Magnetococcus marinus MC-1: one gene and its partner. Each later gene encodes a partner of the first gene's protein in a complex. Links are inferred from orthologs where the notes say so. Each region holds a gene or a part of one and is shown on either strand. Other genes may lie near its edges. The genes, in order: metK and groL.

Region 1 (12,370 bases):
TACATCACATTTGGCAATTTCAGGTTGACGATGATGAAATTGCACTAAACCGTGTCAAGCATACTGTGAGCGATGATTGTCATATCCTCGGAGGCAGATGGCTAATTGATATGCCAACATCAACACTGATTATGATAGAAGGCAAAATCGGTTATGTCTACGGGAACCATTTTAAAGCATTGATAAAGTGGAAGTCCGATATTGACTCCCTACGCGGATTTCAACCAGAAGTGGAGGAAAGTGAATGATTCCTCATCAAGAACTCAAAGAACGCCAAAGAGCTCTAAGGGGCCGTTTTCCTGAAGACTTAAATCTCCGTGTGCACAGAGGTCTTTGAGCTGGTTAAAACGGGCTGAGCAAGCAGGGAGTTCCAGGGACATACACTTAATGAGCGATTAGGAGTGATTACAAATAATGGTGAGATTGGCAAGAGTGGTCATTCCAAGTGTAGCGCACCATGTTACGCAGAAGGGTAACCGCAGGCAGGATATATTTTTTGAGGAATCCGATTATGAGGCCGATTTGAAAGATGTACGTGTTTGGTGTGAAGCTTGTGGTGTGGAGGTCTGAATCGGGACCAAAGTCAAAAATGAGTGTTGATCATGAATAAAGTGTATGTCCCCGGAATTCTCCCCGGAATTCTATGGTTTGTGTACCGTAAAAGCCTGCTGGCACGACACAACGCCTTTTGTAGCGTACAGAATATCCACAAGCCTCGTTGCGGAGCGTGTTTTGAGTTCCAATATCCACACAGACCAATTTCGTGAGGTATCCTGAAGATTCTGGACACTTTTGTTTGGTATGATGCCCAAAAGGGGTGTTCATAATGAAAAAGGCTCAGAGTTACACATCGGAATTCCGCAGCGAAGCGGTCAAATTGGTTTTGGAGTAAGGGCTTACGCTGGAGTTGGCAGCTGAAAGGCTCGCCATCCCCAAGAGCACCCTGTCGAATTGGACATCCGCCGCCAGGACGCATGGTAAGGAGATGCTAGGAGGCAGATCTGTTTCTGATCTTGAGGCGGAAATTACACGATTACGCAAAGAGTTAAAGCAGGTCCGAGAAGAGCGTGACGTGATAAAAAAGGCCACTGCGTACTTTGCCAAGGAGACGCTGCAAAATACTATATAAAAATAGATTCGCGCCATCCACCAGGAGCGAGTTACTTGCCCACCACGCCATCCACTAGGAGCGTGTTACTTGCCCACCACGCCATCCATCAGCGCGGCCAACTCGCCCGTTAAAGCGTGCCGGGAATAACGGGCTACCACCGCTGGCTTGGCCCGCTCAACCGCGCCGCTACGTACCTGCTCCACAAACGCCGGTAATGCATTCTCCTGGGCCGTGGCATCGTGCAACGACCATATGCTGCTCAACCCCGCCGCTCGCATCAAATCCGCCGCATCCCCTTGAACATCCCCCAACGCCAAAATAGGCTTGCCCATGCGCAAATACTCAAACAACTTGGCCGGAATCAGATCATTAAAATGGGCCCCTTGCAACAACAACAGCGCATCCACCTGCGCCATCTCCTCCAGAGCCTGCGCATAGGGCAGCGTAGGGGCCAACCGCACCATGCTACGCAACCCATTTTGATCAATCTGCTGCTGAAGATACTCCTCCATTCCACTGCCCCGAAAGGTGATCTGCAAAGTCTCCGGACCCACCACCCCCAAACGGTGCAACCGCCCCAAAACCTCCAATAACGTAACCGGGTCTCGCTCATCCTGACCCGGATAGATAATACCACTATGCAGCAGATGCACCGGCTTTTCCGGATCTGCTACCCTGGCCAAAGGCAAACCCTGAAAATTCTCTTCATCAAAACCGTTGGCGATCACCTGAATCTTATCCGGATCCATATAGGGATAACGTTCCCTGTATAACCGCTGTATGCCCGGCGTCGTCACCACCACCCGGTTGGCACTGCTGATATGGCGCGCCTCTAACGTGCCAAACAGCTCACGCTGACGCGGATGCGCGGGAAAGGTCGCGTTGAGCTGACAATCCCGAAAATCCGCCACCCATGGCACCCCACTAATCAGGCTTAAACTATGGGCAATACGGTGACAGGTGGCAATGGGATAGGTGGCCCAAATCAAATCCGGTTGATCGCGCTGAATGATGCGCAAACCCCGCCAAATGGCAGGCCAGCGCCAACTACGCCAACGGTCAGGACGCGCCGTAAAACCAAAATAGCGCCCCGCAATCGCTAAATGACGGGTGGCATCCAGCGCAAAACTACGGTACACCGGCACCTGTGGGGGAATCTCCACCAACTGCTCCGGTGTGGTTTGCGCATAGCTGCGGGCATGGGCCGATAAAACAATGGGCTGCCAACCATAATCGGGCAGATAACGGCAAAATTTTAAGGCCCGCTGGGTGCCGCTATAACCCATGGCAGGTGGAAAATGGAAGGCGATCATCAGCACGCGTTTGCCCATCATCGCCCCTCCCCTTGCGCGGTCCACTGGGTAAAGAAATCCCGCATCCCCATAAGGGATGCGGGCTCTGCTTGCTGGTAGGGGTTCGGGGCCCCTGCCAGCCGGCTCGCCCACCCTGTGCCAGCAGATATGGGGCGCTCCGCATGCTTAGATCCCGCGTGCTGCCTGCTCATACCCAAACAAGCAAGCCTAACTGAGTTTACCACAACACTGCTTATACTTCTTACCACTTCCACAGGGGCACGCTTGATTGCGCCCAACCTTCTCCCCATCCCGCTTAAAAGGAAGATGGGGGGCACCCTCACTGGATGGACCCTCACCCTCCCCCCCCCAACTGCCACTCTCGGGATGGTTAAGACTCATCTGCTGATTACGCGCCTCGGCCAGCTCCGCCTCATAGGCGGCCACCTCTTCCGGTTGCTGCACCTCTACCTTGCCCAAAAACTCAATGGCCTCTTCACGGATGCGTTGCAGCAGCATGCTGAATAACTGAAAGGCCTCGCGCTTATATTCGTTCAACGGGTCCTTCTGGGCATAACCACGCAGATGAATGCCCTCTTTTAAATGGTCCATGTTGAGCAAATGCTCTTTCCACAGCGTATCAAGCACCTGCAACATGATGGATTTTTCCAAATAACGCATCAAGGGCGGGCCTAAACGGGCCTCGCGGGCCTCACTATAGGCTTTCACGGCGGCCATGGCGCGCTCCTTGGCAACCAGATGCGTGACCCCCTCTTCATGCTTCCACGACTCCACATTCAGGTCCAGATTAAACTGGTTGAGCATCGCCTCTCTAAAGCCTTTGGCGTCCCACTCTTCAGGGTAAACATCTTCCCCGAGGTGACTATCCACCAAAGCATGGACCACCTCTTCCCGGATTTCGTCGATGAAATCACGAATATCCTCGTTCTCCATCAACTCCTTACGCTGATCGTAGATCACCTTGCGCTGCTCATTCATGACATCATCAAATTTGAGCAGGTTTTTACGAATGTCAAAGTTGCGACCCTCAACCTTTTTCTGGGCCGACTCCACCGCTTTATTGATCCAGGGGTGCACAATGGCCTCGCCATCCTGCAAGCCCAGTTTTTTCAACATGCCATCCATGCGCTCCGAACCAAAGATGCGCATAAGATCATCCTGCAAGCTCAGGTAGAAGCCGCTCGAACCCGGATCACCCTGACGCCCGGCCCGGCCCCGCAACTGGTTGTCAATGCGGCGGGATTCATGCCGCTCGGTACCAATAATGTGCAGACCGCCCGAAGCCAGCACCAGCGCTTTATCCTGCTCATACTCGGTGCGGATCTGAATTTCCTGCTGGGTGCGCTCGGCTGGGCTCGCCTCGGGATCGATCTCTTTTTTCAGGCGCATCTCCAAGTTGCCGCCCAACTGAATATCGGTACCACGACCGGCCATGTTGGTGGCGATGGTCACGGCCCGGGGGCGTCCCGCTTGGGCGACAATTTCCGCCTCGCGCTCATGGTGTTTGGCGTTCAGAATCTCGTGGGGGATCTTCAGCTTTTTCAAAAAGTGCGAGACCATCTCCGATTTTTCAATGGAGACCGTCCCCACCAGCACTGGCTGGCCCTTTTCATAACTGACCTTAATATCTTCGGCCACCGCTTTGAGCTTCTCTTCCAAGGTGCGGAACACCATATCGTCGCGGTCGATGCGCACCATATCCCGGTTGGTGGGGATAATCACCACCTCCAGATTATAGATGGATTGGAACTCCGCCGCCTCTGTATCGGCGGTACCGGTCATGCCCGCCAGTTTGTTATAAAGACGGAATAGGTTCTGGAAGGTAATCGAAGCAAGGGTTTGGGACTCGTTTTGAATCACCACCTGCTCTTTGGCCTCCAACGCTTGGTGCAGACCGTCCGAGTAACGACGTCCCGGCATCATGCGTCCCGTAAATTCGTCAATAATGACCACTTGGCCATCTTTAACAATATAGTCCCGGTCCACCTCAAACATGGCGTGGGCCTTGAGGGCTTGGTTAACGTGGTGCACCATCTCGATATTGTGCAGATCGTACAGATCCCCGTCACGCAGCAGCCCCGCTTGGCGCATGAGCTGTTCAATCTGCTCATTGCCCTCTTCGGTAAAGGTAACGGAGCGCTGTTTTTCGTCCAAAGTATAGTGCCGCTCTTTTTCCAACTGAGGAATAAGCCGATCCACTTTATAATATTTATCGGTGCTGTCTTCGGTGGGGCCGGAGATAATCAAGGGGGTACGGGCTTCATCCACCAAGATTGAATCCACCTCGTCCACGATGGCATAGTTCAGGGGGCGCTGCACCATCTCTTCCAGTGAAAACTTCATATTATCCCGCAGATAATCGAAGCCAAACTCATTGTTGGTACCATAGGTAATGTCGGCATTGTAGGCCGCTTTACGCTGTTGGTCCTCGATACCGTGAATAATGACCCCCACGCTCAACCCTAAAAACTGATAGAGCTTACCCATCCACTCCGCATCGCGGCGGGCCAGATAGTCGTTGACCGTCACCAGATGCGCACCCTTGCCACTCAGTGCGTTCAGATAGAGCGACAGGGTAGCCACCAGGGTTTTACCCTCACCGGTTTTCATCTCAGAGATTTTACCCTGATGCAGCACAATGCCACCAATAAGCTGCACATCGTAGTGACGCATACCCAGCACACGTTTACTGCCCTCGCGCACCACCGCAAAGGCTTCTGGCAGCAGATCATCCAGGGTTTCCCCTTTCTCCAGGCGTGCCTTAAATGCATAGGTCATGGCGGTCAGCTCAGAATCGCTGAGCGCTTCATACTCTGCCTCCAAGCCATTGATACGGTCCACCAGCGGTTGCAAAGAGCGCAGGTAGCGGTCATTTCGGGAGCCAAATAGTTTACGGGCAATTGCGGAGAACATGAGTCGTCTCTTTATCTTTCCATTTAGTTGCAGCAAACCGAACCCTGATGATCGGCTCAAACCGCACGGGTGAAGAGGATTCTTATAGCACGTGCCGCACCCAAGGTACAATCCAAGGCCGCCTAAAAGCGGCACAAGGGGGGGCATAAACCTGCTTTTTCCATTTTGTGTGTCAACTTAGACGACGCAACTAGGTTGCCCAAGCACAAAAAAGGTGCCTCCCAAGGGGGGCACCTCTGTGTCTGTTATTCGATTAAGAGCGATAACCGCCGGTCACTCCATGACCAGCTTGGTATCCACCCCTTCCTCTTTTAGCACACGGGCTGCCCAATCGGCTTCGGCACGGTAAGGAAAAGGCCCCGCCCGCACCCGGGTAAATTGGGTCCCCCGCAGTGCCAAGGGTTGCGACTCCACCGGAATACCCATCTGCTGCACGCGCCGCTTCAGGCGGTCGGCATTGAGCTGGTGGGCGTAGCTCCCCAACTCCACATAATAGAGTTCACCCTTGGCAAGGGGGGGGGCCGACTCCACCTGTTTGGGTTTGGCATGCACCATGGTGCGTTTTACCGCTGGAACCTCATAGGAGGGCTCCGCACCTTCTTCATGAGACGCTGGAGCAGCATACTCCGGCGCTACAGGCGCATAGGTTGGCGCAGCATACTCCGGCGCTACGGGCGCATGCGCTGGGGCAGGTGGTGCGATGGCTGGAGCGGGGGGGACAGCCTCAACGATTTGTGGCTCGGGAATCCTCTCCTGGGTTCCATTGACGGCCTGACCCTGGGGCATGACCACCTCACCCACCGGGGGATGGCGGAGCGGGGGGGCGCTCTGCACCTCCACTTGCTCTGGCACCACTAAGGGCGCAGGATCCAGCATCTCTTCGACGGGTTGCTCGGGTTTGGCACGTTTTTGTTCTGCCAATGCCTCCCGTTGATCACTGGGTGTGCTATAGTGAATAGGGTATTCATGAATAGGGCTGGAACAGCCTGACATACCCAACAGCCCCAAACTCACGATCCAACCAGTGGCATAGTGCCAACGGTGGTGAAACTGAAACAGCCCCATGGCGCTTCTCCAGCTTTTTCTGAGTAATGCGTGACGTTGCACGCTCTTTGCAAACGACTCTGGCAGTGTGGCGTAGGAGCCTGTATCTGCCAATATGGTGACATCTTCTCATACGCTATTACAAAAATCGCACCAATCCGCTACCGAGGTCGTCATCATGTCTATAAAACGTTCGCTGCTTATGCCTGTTTTGGGATGCTTGCTTGTATCACTCAGCGCTTGTACGTCTCCAGAGGCGGTCACCAATGTGGCTTTAAGCAACCCTTCCCAACAGCTAACGCCAACCGCGAGTGTGGAGCTGTTGGACGATTTTCCCAACCGCCCCTACAAAACCATTGCCCGCCTAGAGACCCAGGGGAATGAAGCCGCCAACTCGGATATTTTTCTCCTTGAGAACATGCGAGCCAAGGCACGCAACATTGGTGCAAGTGCCATTGTGGTGGAGAAAAAGAGCAAAGAGATGGTCACCGGCACCGAATCCATCTATGGCCCCTCCATCTACCGTGTTTTGCGTGGCACAGCCATTCTCTTTACCGATGGTAACTAGGGGTGGCGGCCGGGGATAACCATGGCAAGGGAGACGAGGATTTTAAACTCCCTTTCCAACCCCGCAAAGCGGGGGCGCCCACGGCTTTGCGGGGTATTATGGGCAAAGTCGTCGCGCCATGGATGGAACATCCCACCGGACAGGCCAGCTTAATCTGGAAATATTGGCACCGTGCCATCTCGCCCCACATTGCCCAACACACCGAACCGGTACGCTTAAACAAGGGGGTTTTGACGGTGCGGGTGGATTCTGCCAGTTGGGCACAGGAGTTATCTTTTTTAAAAACCGAGTTGTTGGAACATTTAAACCGCGTCCTGCCCGAGCCTTTGGTCGCGGATATGAAATTTGTGCAAGGGCCGCTCAAGCGTCATCAACAACAGCGCCCGCCAAACCCAAAGACCCCCCTTCCCCCCCCCCGGCCCGACGAGCAAGAGAAGGTGCGTGCCATTGTCGCCCATGTGGCCGATGCAACCCTGCGAGAAACCCTCTACCGCACCCTTACCAAACATCTGGTCTGGATGCGTCTGCACCGCTCCCCTTTTAAGTAGCCCCACCCCCCATAACCCAGGCCATCTCCCCAGAGTGCCCCACTGCGCTTGTTCTAACACCTGTTGCGGTTTGCACCACACTCGGCGCCTTGCTTAAACATGTAACCTGACAGAATGCACCTCCCCACGAAAAAGGCCCCTACCACAAGGATAGAGGCCCCTTTTACCGCACCGTCACAGATACTCTAGTAACGGTAGTGATCCGACTTGTAAGGACCATCCACCGAAATACCCAAATAGTCTGCCTGCACCTGGGTCAGGGTGGTCAGCTTGGCCCCCACCTTCGCCAAATGCAGACGCGCCACCTTCTCATCCAGATGCTTGGGCAGCACATAAACCCGGTTCTCATACATCTCACCCCGGTTAAACAGCTCAATCTGCGCCATCACCTGATTGGTAAAACTGTTGGACATGACAAAACTGGGATGCCCCGTCGCACAGCCCAAATTCACCAAACGACCCTCCGCCAAAACAATAATGCGGTTACCACTGGGCATGGTTACATGATCAACCTGGGGCTTAATGTTGTCCCACTTCAATTCACGAATCGACGCAATGTCAATCTCAGAATCAAAGTGGCCAATGTTGCAGACAATCGCCTGATCCTTCATCTGCTCCATGTGCGCCCGGGTGATAATATCCCGGTTGCCCGTGGCCGTCACAAAAATATCCGCCTGGGAAGCGGCCTCTTCCATGGTCACCACCCGGTAACCCTCCATCGCCGCTTGCAAGGCACAAATGGGGTCAATCTCCGTCACCCACACCACCGCACCCAAACCACGGAACGCCTGGGCACAACCCTTGCCCACATCCCCATACCCACACACCACGCCAATCTTGCCCGCGATCATCACATCCGTGGCACGCTTAATCCCATCCATCAACGACTCACGGCAACCATACAAGTTATCAAACTTCGACTTGGTTACCGAATCGTTCACATTAAATGCGGGGCACTCCAACTTGCCCTTCTGCGCCATCTCATACAGACGCAACACCCCGGTGGTGGTCTCTTCAGAGATACCACGCACACCCTTCATGATCTCCACATACTCGGGGCGATGCAAAATCTCCGTCAAATCACCCCCATCATCCAAGATCATGTTGGGAACCCAACCATCTGGTCCCTTGATGGTCTGCTCCACACACCAGACATACTCCTCCTCGGTCTCACCCTTCCAGGCAAAAACCGGCACCCCTGCCGCCGCAATGGCCGCCGCCGCATGATCTTGTGTCGAAAAAATGTTGCACGATGACCAACGAACCTCCGCCCCCAGCGCCGTCAACGTCTCAATCAATACCGCCGTCTGAATGGTCATGTGCAGACAACCCGCAACCCGCGCACCCTTCAACGGCTGCTCTGCACCATACTCGCTGCGCAACGATACCAATCCTGGCATCTCGGTCTCTGCAATCTCAATCTCCTTACGACCCCATGCCGCCAAACCAATGTCAGCAACCTTAAAATCTTCGCCAGGAACCAATTGCATTTTATTGACCTTAACGTTCATAACGACCTATTCCCTCATATAAATGGAATCCCGGGCACTGTCGCGCCCGGGACCAATTTTACCGATCATGCTGCCCAGAAACCCTCTGCACAGCCCGTATTCGCCTACCCTACCTTACAAACCTGCATCTGCCCGCAGGGCCGCTGCCTTGTCCGTGCGCTCCCAGGTAAACTCTGGCAACTCGCGACCAAAGTGACCATACGCCGCACTCTTTTTGTAGATGGGACGCAATAGATCCAACTGCTGCACAATCGCCTTGGGCCGCAGATCAAAATGCTTCTTCACCAACTCCGTAATCGCCTCATCATCCAGCTTGCCGGTGCCAAAGGTGTCCACCATTACCGACATCGGCTGCGATACCCCAATGGCATACGCCACCTGAATCTCGCACTTCTCCGCCAAACCCGCCGCCACAATGTTTTTCGCCACATAACGGCCCATATAGGCCGACGAACGGTCGACCTTAGAGGGATCCTTGCCCGAAAAGGCCCCGCCACCATGGGAACCCATGCCGCCGTAGGTGTCCACAATGATCTTACGACCCGTCACACCGGCATCCCCGACCGGACCACCAATCACAAAACGACCCGTGGGGTTGATAAAATATTGGGTCCCCTCATGCAGCAACTCAGCCGGAATCACCGCACGGATCACCTTTTCAATGATCTCTTTCTCAATGGTGTCATGGTCAACATCCGGGCTATGCTGGCTGGAGATCACCACCGCCTCCACCGATACCGGCTTATCATCCACATAACGCACCGTCACCTGCGACTTGGCATCGGGCCGCGCCCAGGCCAGCTCACCACTCTTACGTAACTCCGCATGTTTTTCCATCAAGCGGTGGGCATAGTAGATGGGCATGGGCATTAAGACATCGGTCTCTGTACAGGCATAACCAAACATAATGCCTTGGTCGCCCGCGCCTTGGTCCAGGTCAATACCCTCACCCTCGTTTACACCCTGGGCAATGTCCACCGACTGTTTGTCCAGCGCCACAAAAATCGCCGCCGTATCCCCCGAATAGCCCATGGTATCCGCCGAGGTATAGCCAATGGCGTTGATGGTCTCACGGGCAATTTTTTGATAATCAATGACCGCCTTGGTGGTAATCTCACCAGCAATGGTGCAAAAACCTGTGCTGACCATGGTTTCACAAGCGACCCGTGACAAAGGATCTTGGGCCAACAAAGCATCCAAAATCGCGTCGGAAATCTGATCCGCCATTTTGTCGGGATGCCCCTCAGAGACCGATTCAGAAGAGAATAGATAGTTACGCGGCATGTTCCTCACGCTCCTGTGATGCCTAACAGCACGATAAACCGCACCCATCCGAGTACGGCGTTGATTAATTCCCATGTAGGTCAATCGCCAGACGCATCGCTGAGCCCGGGCCACCGACCCTACATCCCCACTTTTTTCACCATCCTACTTGAGTGACCAAACGCCAAGGAAGTTTTCCTCTATTTGGCCGATTTGCGATGCATATCTCGGTGCCGGACCACCACTCGGTAGCCCATCTGCCCCAGCATCTCCCCCAATCGATCCACCAGATAAACCGACCGATGCTGGCCGCCCGTACAGCCAATATCCACCGTAAAATAGCATTTACGCTCTTTGATGTAGCGGGGGATCAAATAGCCAAACAGCCCCTGCAAATGGGTTAAAAACTGCTCGGCTTCACCATCCCTATCCAAAAATGCCCGCACCGGCGCATCCATACCTGTCAGTTCACGCAGGGCCAAATCGTAGTAAGGGTTTTGCAAAAAACGGGCATCCAACACCATATCCGCATCGGTATTGGAACCATACTTAAAGCCCAATGAGCGCACAAACAGGGTGATGCCCTGCGTATTGTGCGCATCCATACGAAACAGATCCGCCACCCGCTCCTGCAACATCTGGGGCCGCAAATAGGTGGTATCAATCACCAGATTGGCCTGTGCCCGCACCGGCTGCATACGCAACCGTTCTTCTTCCACCGCCTCTTTGACGGTGCGTAGCGCCTCGCCCCCCCCACCAGCCATATTCCGACCCGCTAAAGGGTGGCGCCGCCGGGTTTCGCGAAATCGCTTCACCAAAATATCGCTGTCGGCCTCCAGATAGAGCAGCTCCAGCCGCGCCGTCATCTCCTGCAAAATGGGCTGTAAGCGCTGCCAAGCATCGGGGTCTCGCCCATGCTCACGCATATGCAGCCCCACCGCCACGTGGCTATCTTCGGTGCTCTCACTCAACTCACGCATGAGGCCCGGCAGCGCCAGCAGCGGTGGGTTGTCAATCCAGAGATAGCCAATATCTTCCAGACTCTTCAACGCCGTGGACTTACCCGCTCCAGAGAGCCCCGCCACCACAATCAAACTGGTCACTTGTGGGGTCTGCACCCCATGCTCATCCATGGATCCCTCAGCCATACCGAAAAAAAGTTAGCCCCGTCTACTTTTCACCCAGCTGCTTACGTCGTGACGAAGAGGGTATGTTCAACGCCTCACGATATTTCGCCACCGTCCGGCGGGCCACATTGATGCCCTGCTCTTTGAGCATTTTCGCCAGTTTTTCGTCCGAGAAGGGGCGCCGCAACGGCTCGCTCTCCACCAACTTACGAATTTTAAACTTCACCGCCTCCGACGAGTGCGACTCGCCACTCTGCGAGGTCAGCGACGAGCTGAAAAAGTATTTCAGCTCAAAGATGCCCCGTGGTGTGTGCATATACTTATTGCTGGTCACACGACTGGTGGTTGACTCGTGTACCCCAATATCGTCGGCCACATCCTTGAGAATCAATGGCTTTAGATACTCGGGTCCTTTGTCCAAGAAATCTTCCTGAAAACGCACAATGCTCTCAGCCACCCGATAGATGGTGGAAGAGCGCTGCTCCAACGATTTAATCAGCCACTGGGCATTGCGGGCCGATTCGGTCATAAACCGCTTGTCATCGGCAGAAGCGTAACGGGAAATTTGATCCTGATAGTGGCGATTAATGCGCAGCCGTGGTTGGGTTTCGGGATTGATCTCCACCACCCACTTACCGTTTTGCTTGCGTACGTAGACATCCGGCACCACATAACTGGTTTGATCGCTGCCATAGGCCAGACCCGGCTTGGGGTCTAAACCGTGGATCACCGCCACCGCGCTGGCCAGATCCTCTTCACTAAGTTTTAAGACCCGACTGAGTTTGCGAAAATCCCGCCGCGCCAAATCATCCAAATGGGCCAACAGTGAGGTATAGGGGGCCACCGCCATGCGGTCTGCCTTTAACTGCAACAACAGACACTCCGCCAAGTTGCGCGCACCCACCCCAGAGGGTTCAAAGGATTGAATTAAGAGCAGGGCATCTTCCAGATCATCCAAACTGGCCCCAGTCG
Region 2 (12,371 bases), 3.8 Mb from region 1 along the record:
GAGATTTTGGGTATTTCCATTCGCACGCTACGCAACAAGCTTAATGAGTATGCGGGCCGGATTCCTTAAATAAGAGGGTCTGTTCAATCGGTTTATAAAAAAGGCAAGCTTTCGAGCTTGCCTTTTTTATGGGTTAGGGCGTGGGGCGTTGAGAGCGTATCTCCAGAGGCACTCGTTACAATTCGCTAAAAAAGGTGAAATATCGTTGATAAAGCATGTATGATGGTGGGGTTTATTTCGCGGTTAGGTTATGAAAACGACGGTTATTGGTGAAACGCTTGGTATGGAGCGTTGTGGGGTGAGCTATTGTGGTTAAATGGCGCACAGAGGGGGTTTAAGGGGGGCGTTGGTGGAAGCTACGGTGGGCAGGACAAGCAGATTGCACATAACGGCCCCCATGCTTGTGTGGGGGGGTATGGTTGCGGTTTTGCTGGTATTGGGGGGCTTGCTGTTTGTACCGGTTGGTAATCCTGATTTACCCCCACAGGGCCTATGGTTACGGGCGCAGCATCGGTTATTGCCGGGGCTTTACTGGCAGCGCCGTTTGCTGGCGGCCCAGCAGCGGCTTGAACAGGCGCAGCTGGTGTTGGATGGTGCCAAGGCGGATTATCGGCAGGTGGTACGTGGGCGGCGCCAACAGATTGAACAGGCGCGACGGTTGGCTCAGCAGGAGCAACGCAATCCCGTTACGGCGCATCGCGCGGTGGTGGTGGCGTCTCGGGCGCGTATTCATGATTTACGCAAGCAGTTGCAGGGTGCGCAAGCACAGTTACGTCGACAACAACGTCAGTTGGAAACCATTCAACTGTTAAAATTGCAAGAAATGGGTCTCTACACTGCGGTTCCCGCTGTGGAAAGTGCAGGTCTTAAACCCGTTGGGGCGGAGTCGCGATAGCTATGGATTATGGATCGGTCACATTCCGGCATCTTTTTCTTATTATTTCCATCATTATTGCGCTGTTAGATGCCGCGTTTGTATGGCTGAACTATACGGCCGACAAGCGTGTATTGTGGCAAAATTTATCCCGCAGGGCCAATAACCATAGGGATGTTTTCAACCATACCCTAATCAGTACGGCGGGGCACATGCAGCAGATATCCACACTGCTTGCCAATACACCGGAGGTCCGTTCACGCTTTTTACAGGGTCGCTTAGCGGTGGATCGTGAGGGTGGCGGTGCGGGTGGGGTGCAAGCTGCGCGTATACGTAAAGAGCTGTATAATTTTTTAAAGCCGGGTTGGCAAGCGGTTCAAAACAGTTATGAGATTCGTCAATTACATTTTCATTTAGCTCCTGGGGACATCTCTTTTTTAAGGGTACACAAGCCGGATAAGTTTGGGGATGATCTTTCGGCGATTCGCCATACCATTGTTCACAGCAATCGTTTTCGTGAGCCGACGCAGGGGTTTGAGTCGGGGCGGGTTTATGCGGGCATCCGGGGTGTGGTGCCTGTGATTATGGCGGCGGGTGAGGATAAACCTGAAATGCTGGTGGGGTCGGTGGAGAGCGGCACCAGCTTTGTAGAGTTATTGCAAAATTTAAAGGGGCAAATGGGTGCCGATTATGCGGTACTTTTGACCACCGAGTATGCGCGTAACACGTTATGGCCCAAGGTTTATCAAAAGATGGTGACGGAGGGTCCTACGAACACGCATTATGTGACGGAGGCGACCACCAGTAATAGTTTGGCGGAATTATTTAAGGATGATGCGTTATTTAGCGATCAAGAGGGCATGTGTCGTTTACAGGTTGTACCGTTGGGGGGGCAACCGGTCGCGCTTACATGTTTTGATTTATTGGATTTTCGCAATATGCAGGACCCCCAGAGCAAGCCTGTTGGCAAGGTGGTGGTTTGGAGTCAGGCGGGTGCGGAGATGTTGGCGTTTAATGCGAAGTTTCGCGACAATATTCTTTTTGCCATCAGCACCTATTTAGCGGTGGAGTTACTGGTATTTATTTTATTACGCATGGGTACGGGGCAGTTTCGTCGTGAGGTTTTGGAGCGCACGGTAGCATTACATAAGAACAACCGGCAGTTAGCATTGGCCAAGCGTGAGGCAGAGGAGGCCAATGCGGCGAAGAGTCGGTTTTTGGCGACCATGAGTCATGAGATCCGCACGCCGATGAATGCGATTGTGGGCATGGCAGATTTGCTCAAGGATACACCGTTGGATCGGGAGCAGGCACGTTTTGTTGCGACTTTTCAGCGGGCTGGTGATCAATTGATGGATCTTTTGAATGATATTTTGGATTTATCCAAGGTGCAATCGGGGCAGATTCATATTGAGGTCGTTGAGACGGACATACGTACATTATTGGATGATTTGTCGGCGATGATGGTGGCCAAGGCGCGGGTTAAGCAGGTTGATTTATTATTTAATCCGCATCCTAATTTACCGGCTCGGGTTGGGGTTGATCCGTTACGTTTGCGTCAGGTGATGATCAATTTACTGGGCAATGCCATTAAGTTTACGGCCAATGGTGAGGTTGAGTTACGGGCGTATTTTACCAGCAGTTCTGAGGTCCCGTATGGGTTAGGTTTTGAGATTTCTGACACGGGAATTGGGATTGATGAAACCCGGTTAAAGGCGATTTTTGAAGCGTTTACGCAGGCGGATTTATCGGTAACGCGGCAATTTGGTGGCACGGGATTGGGGTTGACGATTAGTCGTCATTTGGTGGCGTTGATGGGTGGGGATATTCAGGTTGAGAGCACCATCGGTCAGGGCAGTCGGTTTTGGTTTGAGATACCCATTGACGAGCCGGTGCAGAGGCAGCCACTTTCGATTTTGGAGCCGCGTCCTGTTCTTTATTTAAATGGCATGTCGCCGAATCATGCAGAGGTTTTGCGGCATCAATTACTGCATCACTGTGAGGAGATCCGCTATTCGCATGGTGAGGGGGAGTTAGGGGCGCAGCTTATGGAGGCTGCTCCTGGTTCGGTTGTTTGGTTGGAGAGTGGGCATGATCCTACGGGGGCTTTTCGTTTGTTAGAGTCGTTACGCGGGCAGTATGGTAAGAGGGGTTTTCATTGGATTGTTGCGGGTTGGGAGTCTGTTGAGAAGTGTTTGGAGCAGGCTAATTTCTTGGGTAGTCATTATATACAGAAGCCGCACAGCATGGGGCAGGTATTACAGTTATTGATGGATGTGTTGGGTATGCAGCGGGTGGTATTGGCGCCGAGGGTTGATATGGATTTACAGACGCCGATTACGATTTTGTTAGCGGAGGATAGTCCGGACAATGTGTTATTGGTTGAGCGTTTTTTAAAGAAGACGGCGTATCGATTGGATGTTGTGGGTAATGGTCGTGAGGCGTTGGAGTCGGTGAAGAAGCATCATTATGATTTAATTTTGATGGACATTCAGATGCCGGAGATGGATGGGTTGAGTGCGACGCGCACGTTACGTTCGTGGGAGCGTGAGCAGGGGACGCCGCGCACGCCTGTATTGGCATTGACGGCGCATGCGTTTCGTGAGGATCGGGAGGCGAGTATTGAGGCGGGTTGTGATGGGCATTTGACTAAGCCATTTAAGAAGGATGAGTTATTGAAGACGATTCAGCGGCATGCTTTACCGCACATGCAGCGGTCTTAGGTAGGGGCTGATGGGTTAGCGGTGATCTTTGCGTGTGTTTGAATGCCCTTATGTCCAGGGAGTCTCATTATTAAAAGGGATTGGGGGGAAGCTCTGCTTGCCCGCCCAGCGGGGTTCGGGTGAAGCCCTGAGATCTTTTGATCTTTTGTAAGGCCCCGTACCGATGGAGCAATATTCGAGTGATCTTGAATGCCTTTATGCCCAGGGAGTCTCATTATTAAAAGGGATTGGGGGGTCTGGGGGGAAGCTCTGCTTGCCCGCCCAGCGGGTGCAGGGCGGCGCCCTGCCGGGTCTGGGCGGAGCCCAGTGGGGTTCGGGGCGAAGCCCTGAGATCTTTTGACTTTTTTAATCTTTTGCTCTTTTGATCTTTTGTAAAGCCCCGTACCGATGGAGCAAGGGTGCAGGGGTCTTATTAAGAAAGCACGGGCTGTGTAGGAGCGCGGTACGGGGCATAGGGTAGCGATGTCACGCGCCAGCGTGGCGGGCGGTTAGGCTCACGGGCGCTGGGGGGAAAACTTGGGCTCACGGGCGCTGGGGGGAAAACTTGGGCTCACGGGCGCTGGGGGGAAAACCGCTCAACACCCCCAACCACAGCCCGGAACGACCCCCCCTGGGGCATTTGGCATTCCCTAATGGGGGAACATTGAAAAAAGACTCAATGTTCCCCCATTAGGGAATTAAAAGGCTGGCTCGCTGGTCGCTAAGCTGCAAAAAGCCGCAGCTTAGCTCCCCTAGCGAAGGGCGAGCCTAAAAGCAAAAAAAAGTCAAAAGATCAAAAGATCAAAAGATCAAAAGATCAAAAGATCAAAAGCAAAACCCTGGGGGGAGACAGAGAACTTCTCCCCCCAGACCCCCCTCTAACCTTTTTTTAATCATAAAAACCATACCGTTCAGTGCCGATCCTTGAGAACATGCAAAAAAAATCAAACGATTAAAACAAAAACCCTATACCAAAATCTCAATACTCCCCCTCCCCATCACACCGAACGATTCAACAAAAATAGACTCTACCCCTAAGCCCATAGCCCCCTCATCCAATTTACGCTAAATTAACACACTAAAACCCTAGCACCCTCGATCCCCCAGGAGACCCCAATGCACGCCCGCATGCACGTCACCATCATCGGTACCGGCTTCGCCAGCATCGCCGCCATTAAACAACTGCGGAAACTGGATGCCCTAAAAAAACTACAGATCACCGTTATCGCACCCAAACCCTGCTTCGTACACCTGCCCAGTATGATCTGGATCCCCTCTGGACTGCGCCGCGCCGAAGATGTCACCGTCGATCTAACAAACTTTTTTAAACATATGCAGGTTAACTATATCCCCGCAACCGTCGCCCAAATTACCCATAAAGGGCGTACCGTCATCACCACCCAAGGGGAACATATCCCCAACGATGGCCTTATCATCGCCAGCGGCGGTACCTACCTGCAAAAAGCCCCCGGTATCGAATATACCCTCAACCCCTGCACCGGCCTAACCGCCTCCGAACGGGTGCGCGACCGCTTGCAAAAAATGCCCGGCGGTACCATCGCCTTCGGCTTTGCCGGTAACCCCAACGAACCCACCGCCGTACGCGGCGGACCCATGTTTGAGTTCCTATTCGGCATCCATACCCAACTCAAACGCGAAAAACGTCGCCAAGATTTTAAACTGATTTTCTTTAACCCCATGCTGGAACCCGGTAAACGGCTCGGCCCCAAAGCCGTTAAAGGTATGCTCAATGCCATGCAACAACGCGGCATCGAAACCCACCTCGGCCACAAAATTAAAGCCTTCGGCCCCGATTTTGTACGCACCGAAGGCGGCGAGTTCGCCGCCGATATGACCCTGTTTATCCCCGGTATGCGCGGCCTGCCCCTCTACGAACAGAGCGACCTGCAACTCTCCCCAGGTGGATTTATCCAAGGCGACCAATATTGCCGCGCCGAAGGCGTGATGCGTACCTACGTGGCTGGCGATGCCGCTAACCTACCCGGCCCCGATTGGAAAGCCAAACAAGGCTATGGTGCCGGTATGCAAGCAACCGCCGCCGCCTCTAACCTGTATGACGAATTGCTGGGCCGTCCCATCGGCGCAACCTACCGCAATGAACTCCTCTGCGTGGTCGATACCCTCGATCGCGGCATGTTTGTACAACGCTCCCCCAAACTTAACCTTATCCTCCCCCCCATGCGCAGCATGCACTACATCAAACAGTTCATGGAGTGGAAAAATATCGCCCCCCTGCGATAAATCAACCAACATGTCATGCCATAACAAGCCCCGCCAACAACGGCGGGGCTTTAACACCCCGCCAAACGCCAACCCAACCACCCTACCTAGTTAACGAGCAACTGGTGCACTGCGGTGATCATCCAACAGCCCCTCATCAACGCCTTGGCCATCCGTATACTCGCCATCCCTGATAGGCTGCCTATGAAATCAGACCCCTAACAGAGCATGGATAGACTTTTACCAGGGGCTGCTTTAGAGTACCGCCTTCGCTAAAGTATGGGCCAAGCACCAGACGCGATAAAAAAAATGTGCCCGGCCCCATTTTTTTTTGCCCATGGGGTTGCAATCCCAACCCGGCATCACTACATATGCAACAACAGCGAATCAAAACCGGTTCCATGGGAACCGATCATATAGATGTTAAACTGGATCTTTCGGAGGCAATCACATGTCGATCAATTTTCGTCCGCTGCATGACCGTGTTGTTGTAAAGCGTACCGAGTCTGACGCCAAAACGGCTGGTGGTATTATTATTCCCGATACCGCTAAAGAGAAGCCCGTTCAAGGCGAAGTACTGGCCGTGGGTAGCGGTGTGGTGAACGATGCAGGAAATGTCCGTCCCCTGGAAGTCAAAGTGGGCGACAAAGTGCTCTTTTCTAAATATGGTGGCACTGAAGTTCGTATCGATGGCGAAGAGCTGCTGATTATGCGCGAATCCGACATCGTGGGTATCCTGGGCTAAGCCCAACACCCTACCTGAACCCATACTAAAAAAACGCGCCTTGCGCATTTATGAAATCGGTAAGAGGAAGCAACCATGGCTGCCAAAGAAGTAAAGTTCGGCGAAGCTGCACGCGCCAAAATGCTGAATGGTGTTAATATCCTGGCTAACGCTGTTAAAGTCACCCTGGGCCCCAAAGGCCGCAATGTGGTGCTGGACAAATCCTGGGGCGCCCCCCGCATGACCAAGGATGGCGTCTCCGTTGCCAAAGAGATCGAACTGGAAGATAAGTTTGAAAATATGGGCGCACAAATGGTGCGTGAGGTCTCCTCCAAAACCGCCGATGTGGCCGGTGATGGTACCACCACCGCCACCGTGCTGGCCCAAGCGATCATCCGCGAAGGCATGAAAGCGGTTGCCGCTGGCATGAACCCCATGGATCTGAAGCGCGGTATTGATCTGGCTGTCGAAGCCGTGGTTGTGGGTCTGAAAGGGATCTCCCGCGAAGTGGCTAACTCCCAAGAGATCGCCCAAGTGGGCGCGATCTCCGCCAACTCCGATAAAGTGGTAGGCGACATGATCGCTGAGGCCATGGATAAAGTTGGTAAAGAGGGTGTTATCACCGTGGAAGAGGCCAAAGGCCTGGAAACCACCCTGGATGTGGTGGAAGGTATGCAGTTTGACCGTGGCTACCTCTCCCCCTATTTTGTCACCAACGCCGACAAAATGTTGGTGCAAATGGAGAATCCCCTGATCCTGTTGGTGGAGAAAAAAATCTCCAACCTGCAACAGATTCTGCAAATCCTGGAAGGCGCTGTGCAATCCTCCCGCCCCCTGATGATTATCGCCGAGGATGTTGAGGGCGAAGCCCTCGCTACCCTAGTGGTCAACAAGCTGCGTGGCGGCCTGAAAGTGTGCGCCGTCAAAGCCCCCGGCTTTGGCGACCGTCGTAAGGCGATGATGGAAGATATCGCAACCCTAACCGGTGGCGTGCTGGTTTCTGAGGATGTGGGCGTTAAGCTGGAAAATGTCACCATGGATATGCTGGGTATGGCTAAATCCATCGTCGTGACCAAAGAAGACACCACCATCATCGACGGTGCTGGCGACCACGAAGCCATCAAGGCCCGTGTCAACCAGATCCGTGCACAAATTGAAGAGACCTCCTCCGATTATGACCGTGAGAAGCTGCAAGAGCGTCTGGCCAAGTTGGCTGGCGGTGTCGCGGTAATCAAGGTTGGTGGTGCGACTGAAGTTGAAGTGAAAGAGCGCAAAGACCGTGTTGATGACGCCCTGCACGCCACCCGCGCCGCTGTGGAAGAGGGCATTGTTCCTGGTGGTGGTGTGGCCCTGCTGCGCGCCCGTGAAGCCTCCCTGACCAACCTGCAAGGTGCCAACCATGACCAACAGGTGGGCATCAACATCGTGACCCGCGCCCTGGAAGAGCCCCTGCGCATCATCGCTTCCAATGCCGGTGCTGAGGGTTCCGTGGTGGTTAACCGTGTGGTTGAGACCAAAGAGACCAACTTTGGCTTCAACGCCGCCACCGGCGTGTATGAAGATCTGGTCGCCAGCGGTGTTATCGACCCTGCCAAGGTTGTGCGTCATGCCCTGCAAGCTGCGGCTTCCGTTGCTGGCTTGATGATCACCACCGAAGCCATGGTTGCTGAACTGCCTAAAGATGAGCCTGCCATGCCCGGCGGTGACATGGGCGGTATGGGCGGCATGGGCGGTATGGGCGGCATGATGTAAGAGCTGGTCCGATCCAACCTGTGATCGCATTTGAGTAAAAAATGCCCTCAACCCTCTGGTTGGGGGCATTTTTTTTAAACCTAGGCTGGCAACAGCCCACTACGAGGTGTGTTATGGCGTCGATTATGTTGGTATGCAGCGACCTGCTCAACCGCGTACAGCTGGAATCGAGCTGGAAAGCCGCAGGCTTGGCCATGGTTAATGCCAGCCAAGGGGAAAGCCCCCACATTATTGTTTTGGATCTCAGCCCAGAACAAGCCCTGCACCAGATTGCCCCCCTTAAAGCCAGCCATCCTGATGCCCAGTTGGTTGCCTTTGGCCCCCACCTCCAGGGTGAACGCCTACTAGCGGCTAAGCAACAGGGAGCCGACCTGGTGGTGGCCCGTAGCAGCGTGGTGGAGCGGGTAATCAAATTGGCGCAAGCCCACGCCCAAGCTTAATCCAGCCACTTTAGCGGCCATTTTGGTAGATCTGCCACATCTGCTCCCAAGCCTGCATCAGATCTGTGGCCATTAAGGGCGCATCAAACAGGGGGGAAGCCAGCACCTGCTGGCGCAAACCGTGTCGCAGTTGGGCCAAGGCGGGCAGATCCTTGGCAAAGGCGATCACCTTCTCCACATAGGCGTGGCGATCTTGGGCGATCCAGTGGGCCAACCCGGCATGCTGAAGAATACTCTCCCCTTGGTGAGCCATAAAGCGGTTGCCCTGCAAGGTTACCAGGGGTACCCCCATCCATAACCCTTCGACACTGGTGGTACCACCCGGAAAGGGAAAGGGGTCCAACGCCATATCCACCCGATGATAACAGCGAAAATACCCCTCTCGATCCGATCCCCCCTCCAAAATCAACCGCTCTGCGCCAATGCCTAGGGCCTGAAAACGGGCGTAGAGCTGCTGGGCAACCTCAGCATTGGCATAGATCCCCTGTTTAAGGTAAAGACGGCTGCTCGGTAATCGCTGAAGAATCTCCGCCCAGCAGCTTAGTACCTCATCGTTGATTTTGGTAAGCTTGTTAAAACAGCCAAAGGTCACAAAGCCCTGCTGCAAGGCTGGTAGAGCATTGACCTCTAGCTCAAGATCGGGCGGGGTAAAACAGAGATGACTATGGGGTAGCTGCCACATTTTTTCCACGTAGTGGGCGGCCTCATGGGCACGCAAGGTGTAAGGATCACCCATAATATAGTCTATCTGGCTCACCCCTGTGGTGGCCGAATAGCCCAGCCATGTGACCTGAATGGGGGCCGGTTTCCAAGCAAACAGGGCCAACCGATTTTTAGCGGTGTGGCCCGCCAAATCCACCAAAATATCAATGCCATCCTGCCGGATGAGCTGAGCCACTTGGGCATCACTCATAAACTCAATATCCCGCCAATGGGCCATGCGACTTTGTAGACGTTGGGTCAGTGCATCCCCCGGTGGACCACTGTTATAGGCGCACAACATAATGCGCTGACCATCCATGGCATGCACGATAGACTCTAAAAAATAACCCACCGGGTGACCACGCAGATCGGGCGAAACCAACCCCACCCGCAGGGGTTTTGGGGGGCTGGCGGGTACCGCGTGCGCAAAGGGCTTGGCCCGCCCCGCAACCAATTGACCAAAGGCGCGGGCTTGCGCCAACATCTGCGCTTGATGGGCATCTGGCAGATAGTGGGCTAAAAAAAGTTGATGGGTGCGTGCCTCTAAATTTTCGGGATCCAACAACACCGCTTGATCATTACACTGTTTGGCTTCTGCAAGCTGAGCGCTGTTGCGGTAGAGGGTACCTAACTGTAGATAGCTTTCACATTGGGGTTGTTGCTGTAAGGCTGCATGAAAACATTGAATTGCCTGGGTGAATTTTAGTTGCCGTGCATAGACTTGCCCTAGGGTATTACGCAAAGCCACCTGCTGTGGATGGTGCGCGATGGCCTGCTCAAGCAGGGCTTGCGCCTCATCCAATTGCCCGATCTGTAGACAAAGCACCGCAAGGTTATAACCGGTAAAAAGATGGTTGGGGGTGACCGCATTGGCATGACGAAAAAGGTGCAGAGCCTCGGTATAACGCCCCTGACGGCCATAGATAACCCCCAGATTAAGCTGGCTAAGCAGGTGATCGGGCAGGTTTTGACGAAACAGCGTCTCGGCTTCGGCCAAGTTACCCTGATCCATCAACAGATTGGCCAGGGCAAAGCGCAACGGTTGGGATTGGGGATGTTCAACCAAACGCTGCCGTAAGTAGGCTTCGGCGGCGGTGTGCTTGCCAATCTGTTTGAGCAGCCCCACAAGATGCAGCAAAAGATCCAGATCTTCGGGCAACATTTGGGCGAGCTGTTGCAGTTGCTCGGTGGCCTCCTGGATGCGGCCTTGCTGCTCCAACCGTTGCGCCATGGCGCGTAGGGGCTGTGGATTGTCGGGCTGCAAACGATAAGCGTGTGCCCAGCAGCTTAGCGCCCCGTTAACCTCACCATAGTGGGCCAAGGTTTCTGCCCACTGCTGCCACAGCAAGGGATCCCCATGGGTTGCGGCCAATAGGTGTTGCATGAGCTGTTGAGCCGGTTGCTCACGCTGCAAGGTTTTATAAAGGATAAAGAGCTGCTGCTGACACTGGGGATGTTGTGGTGCCAAGGCCAACACGCCCTTGTAGTACTGCTCGGCCTCTTGCCACTGCTGTTGATAGTGGGCGTGTATGCCCAAATTAAGCTGGGCGGTTACAAAACCAGGATCACCAGCGGGGACGTCCTGAAACAACACCATCGCCTGCGCCGTTTGGCCCTGCTGGAGATGATGCATTGCCTGTGTAAACGCTGGGACGGATGAAGGGTTCTGCACAGTCACCAAGGGACCTCACAACAAACAAGGGGGATGAGCAGGGTTTGCATTAAAAAATTTTAGCCCATCGCGTTTTATTAAGAGCGATCGAAAAGGGGCAATCTCTCTTCCAACAAAGCCGACCACACCACCATGGAGCAAACCTATGATGCCTCATCGTCCTAGCAACAGCAAGTGACAGCCACGGCACTCATTCCATGTTCCGTTCATACAATGGGTTAAATTTACCAATTTTTGACATGATCTTCGCTGAGAAAAAACGTTCATAGGATCACTCTGTTTGTTTTTTCGAAAGTTATTGATAACAAAAGGAAACCTAAAGCTTTCCTAATCTGGGTCGATAAGATACCTAAGCAGGCTGCCATGGGTTAGATGGCACCCATCCTGACCGCACAGTTGGCTGTGGCATAGGTCAGTCAACGGCGCAGGAGGCTTTCCTGACACAGAGGAGGGAATACGATGAATGGTCTAAAATTCCTGGTTTTAATGGTGGCCGTGGGGCTGCTGAGTGGCTGTGCCATGGTGACGCCCCAGCGCACCACTGGGCCGAGTAAGGTTGCCACTCAAGGATGGGCAGAGTACACCCAATCGCGGGCTGCGTTTGATGAGGTGGAACCCTTTTTAACCACGGTTGAGCAGCTTCAGGCATTGGGTTTTGATCCCCTGGGTGAGCAAGGGGTGTTGCACTTGAAGGTGCATGAGATCGAGCCCCTGCTGCGGGAGGGCTGGGAGGTTGCCGGTGGTCTGCCCCAAGGGGTGCAGGAGTGTCAAGCGGCTGGTGAGGGGTGTTATGCTTATCTATTGCAGGCGCAAGTGCGTAAGCAGGATCTAGGCGTGGCTGAGGATGCCCCTTTTCGGGCGCTATTCTTGGTTAAACGGGTGCCTGCTGTTAAAGAGGATTTGGTTGTCTATAAAATGTGGGATACCAAACCCCATGCCCAGTTGTTGCGCGGGCGCACCCTGGATGGCTGGAAAAAGCTGATGCAGCTTGCTCGTATGTAGCGGATTTAACGCAACCACTACGGACAAGGGGGCTTTGTGGTGATCACAAAGCCCCCTTTTTTTACGGGGCATGTTTCTCAACTCTCGCCGTTCGTTTCGGTCAGAAAATAATGTTGTGAATCAAGCGGTTCGTGTTGCATTTTGTTGTTTTGTAAGGGCTCTGGTCGTTCTGTTTGGGCAAATACCCGGTTAAGATTAGCATGGGAGTGGGCACGATGGCCTGTCCCTTGGTATGCTGTCTCAAGAAGTTGGCCTCGTCCCT

The links.
Region 2: the proteins of metK (region 1) and groL are in contact, whole or in part, in a cryo-EM structure (PDB 8P4O), measured with the Escherichia coli proteins. The link is inferred for Magnetococcus marinus MC-1 from one-to-one orthologs.

The regions. Positions count from the first base shown.
Region 1 is NC_008576.1:4,141,613-4,153,982, forward strand. Bases 8,208-11,192 are described here. They hold metK (methionine adenosyltransferase), read right to left. Parts: upstream 10,293-11,192; coding sequence 9,123-10,292; downstream 8,208-9,122. Other genes in these bases: ahcY (adenosylhomocysteinase), read right to left, coding at 8,208-9,008; rapZ (RNase adapter RapZ), read right to left, coding at 10,472-11,192. Outside these bases: MMC1_RS17005 (hypothetical protein), read left to right, coding at 1-248; MMC1_RS22575 (transposase), read left to right, coding at 908-1,129; MMC1_RS17015 (glycosyltransferase), read right to left, coding at 1,195-2,445; preprotein translocase subunit SecA, read right to left, coding at 2,632-5,337; MMC1_RS17025 (SPOR domain-containing protein), read right to left, coding at 5,611-6,402; MMC1_RS17030 (hypothetical protein), read left to right, coding at 6,560-6,949; MMC1_RS20595 (DciA family protein), read left to right, coding at 6,952-7,497; more of ahcY, read right to left, coding at 7,683-8,207; more of rapZ, read right to left, coding at 11,193-11,419; MMC1_RS17055 (RNA polymerase factor sigma-54), read right to left, coding at 11,442-12,370. UniProt on the Escherichia coli protein: Catalyzes the formation of S-adenosylmethionine (AdoMet) from methionine and ATP.
Region 2 is NC_008576.1:332,207-344,577, reverse strand. What follows is about bases 5,980-8,965. They hold groL (chaperonin GroEL), read left to right. Parts: upstream 5,980-6,637; coding sequence 6,638-8,293; downstream 8,294-8,965. Other genes in these bases: MMC1_RS19435 (tetratricopeptide repeat protein), read right to left, coding at 8,744-8,965; MMC1_RS01555 (hypothetical protein), read left to right, coding at 8,407-8,733; groES (co-chaperone GroES), read left to right, coding at 6,269-6,562. In the rest of the region: MMC1_RS01585 (sigma-54 interaction domain-containing protein), read left to right, coding at 1-69; MMC1_RS01580 (hypothetical protein), read left to right, coding at 416-895; MMC1_RS01575 (response regulator), read left to right, coding at 898-3,597; MMC1_RS01570 (NAD(P)/FAD-dependent oxidoreductase), read left to right, coding at 4,693-5,838; more of MMC1_RS19435, read right to left, coding at 8,966-11,068; MMC1_RS01545 (hypothetical protein), read left to right, coding at 11,567-12,109.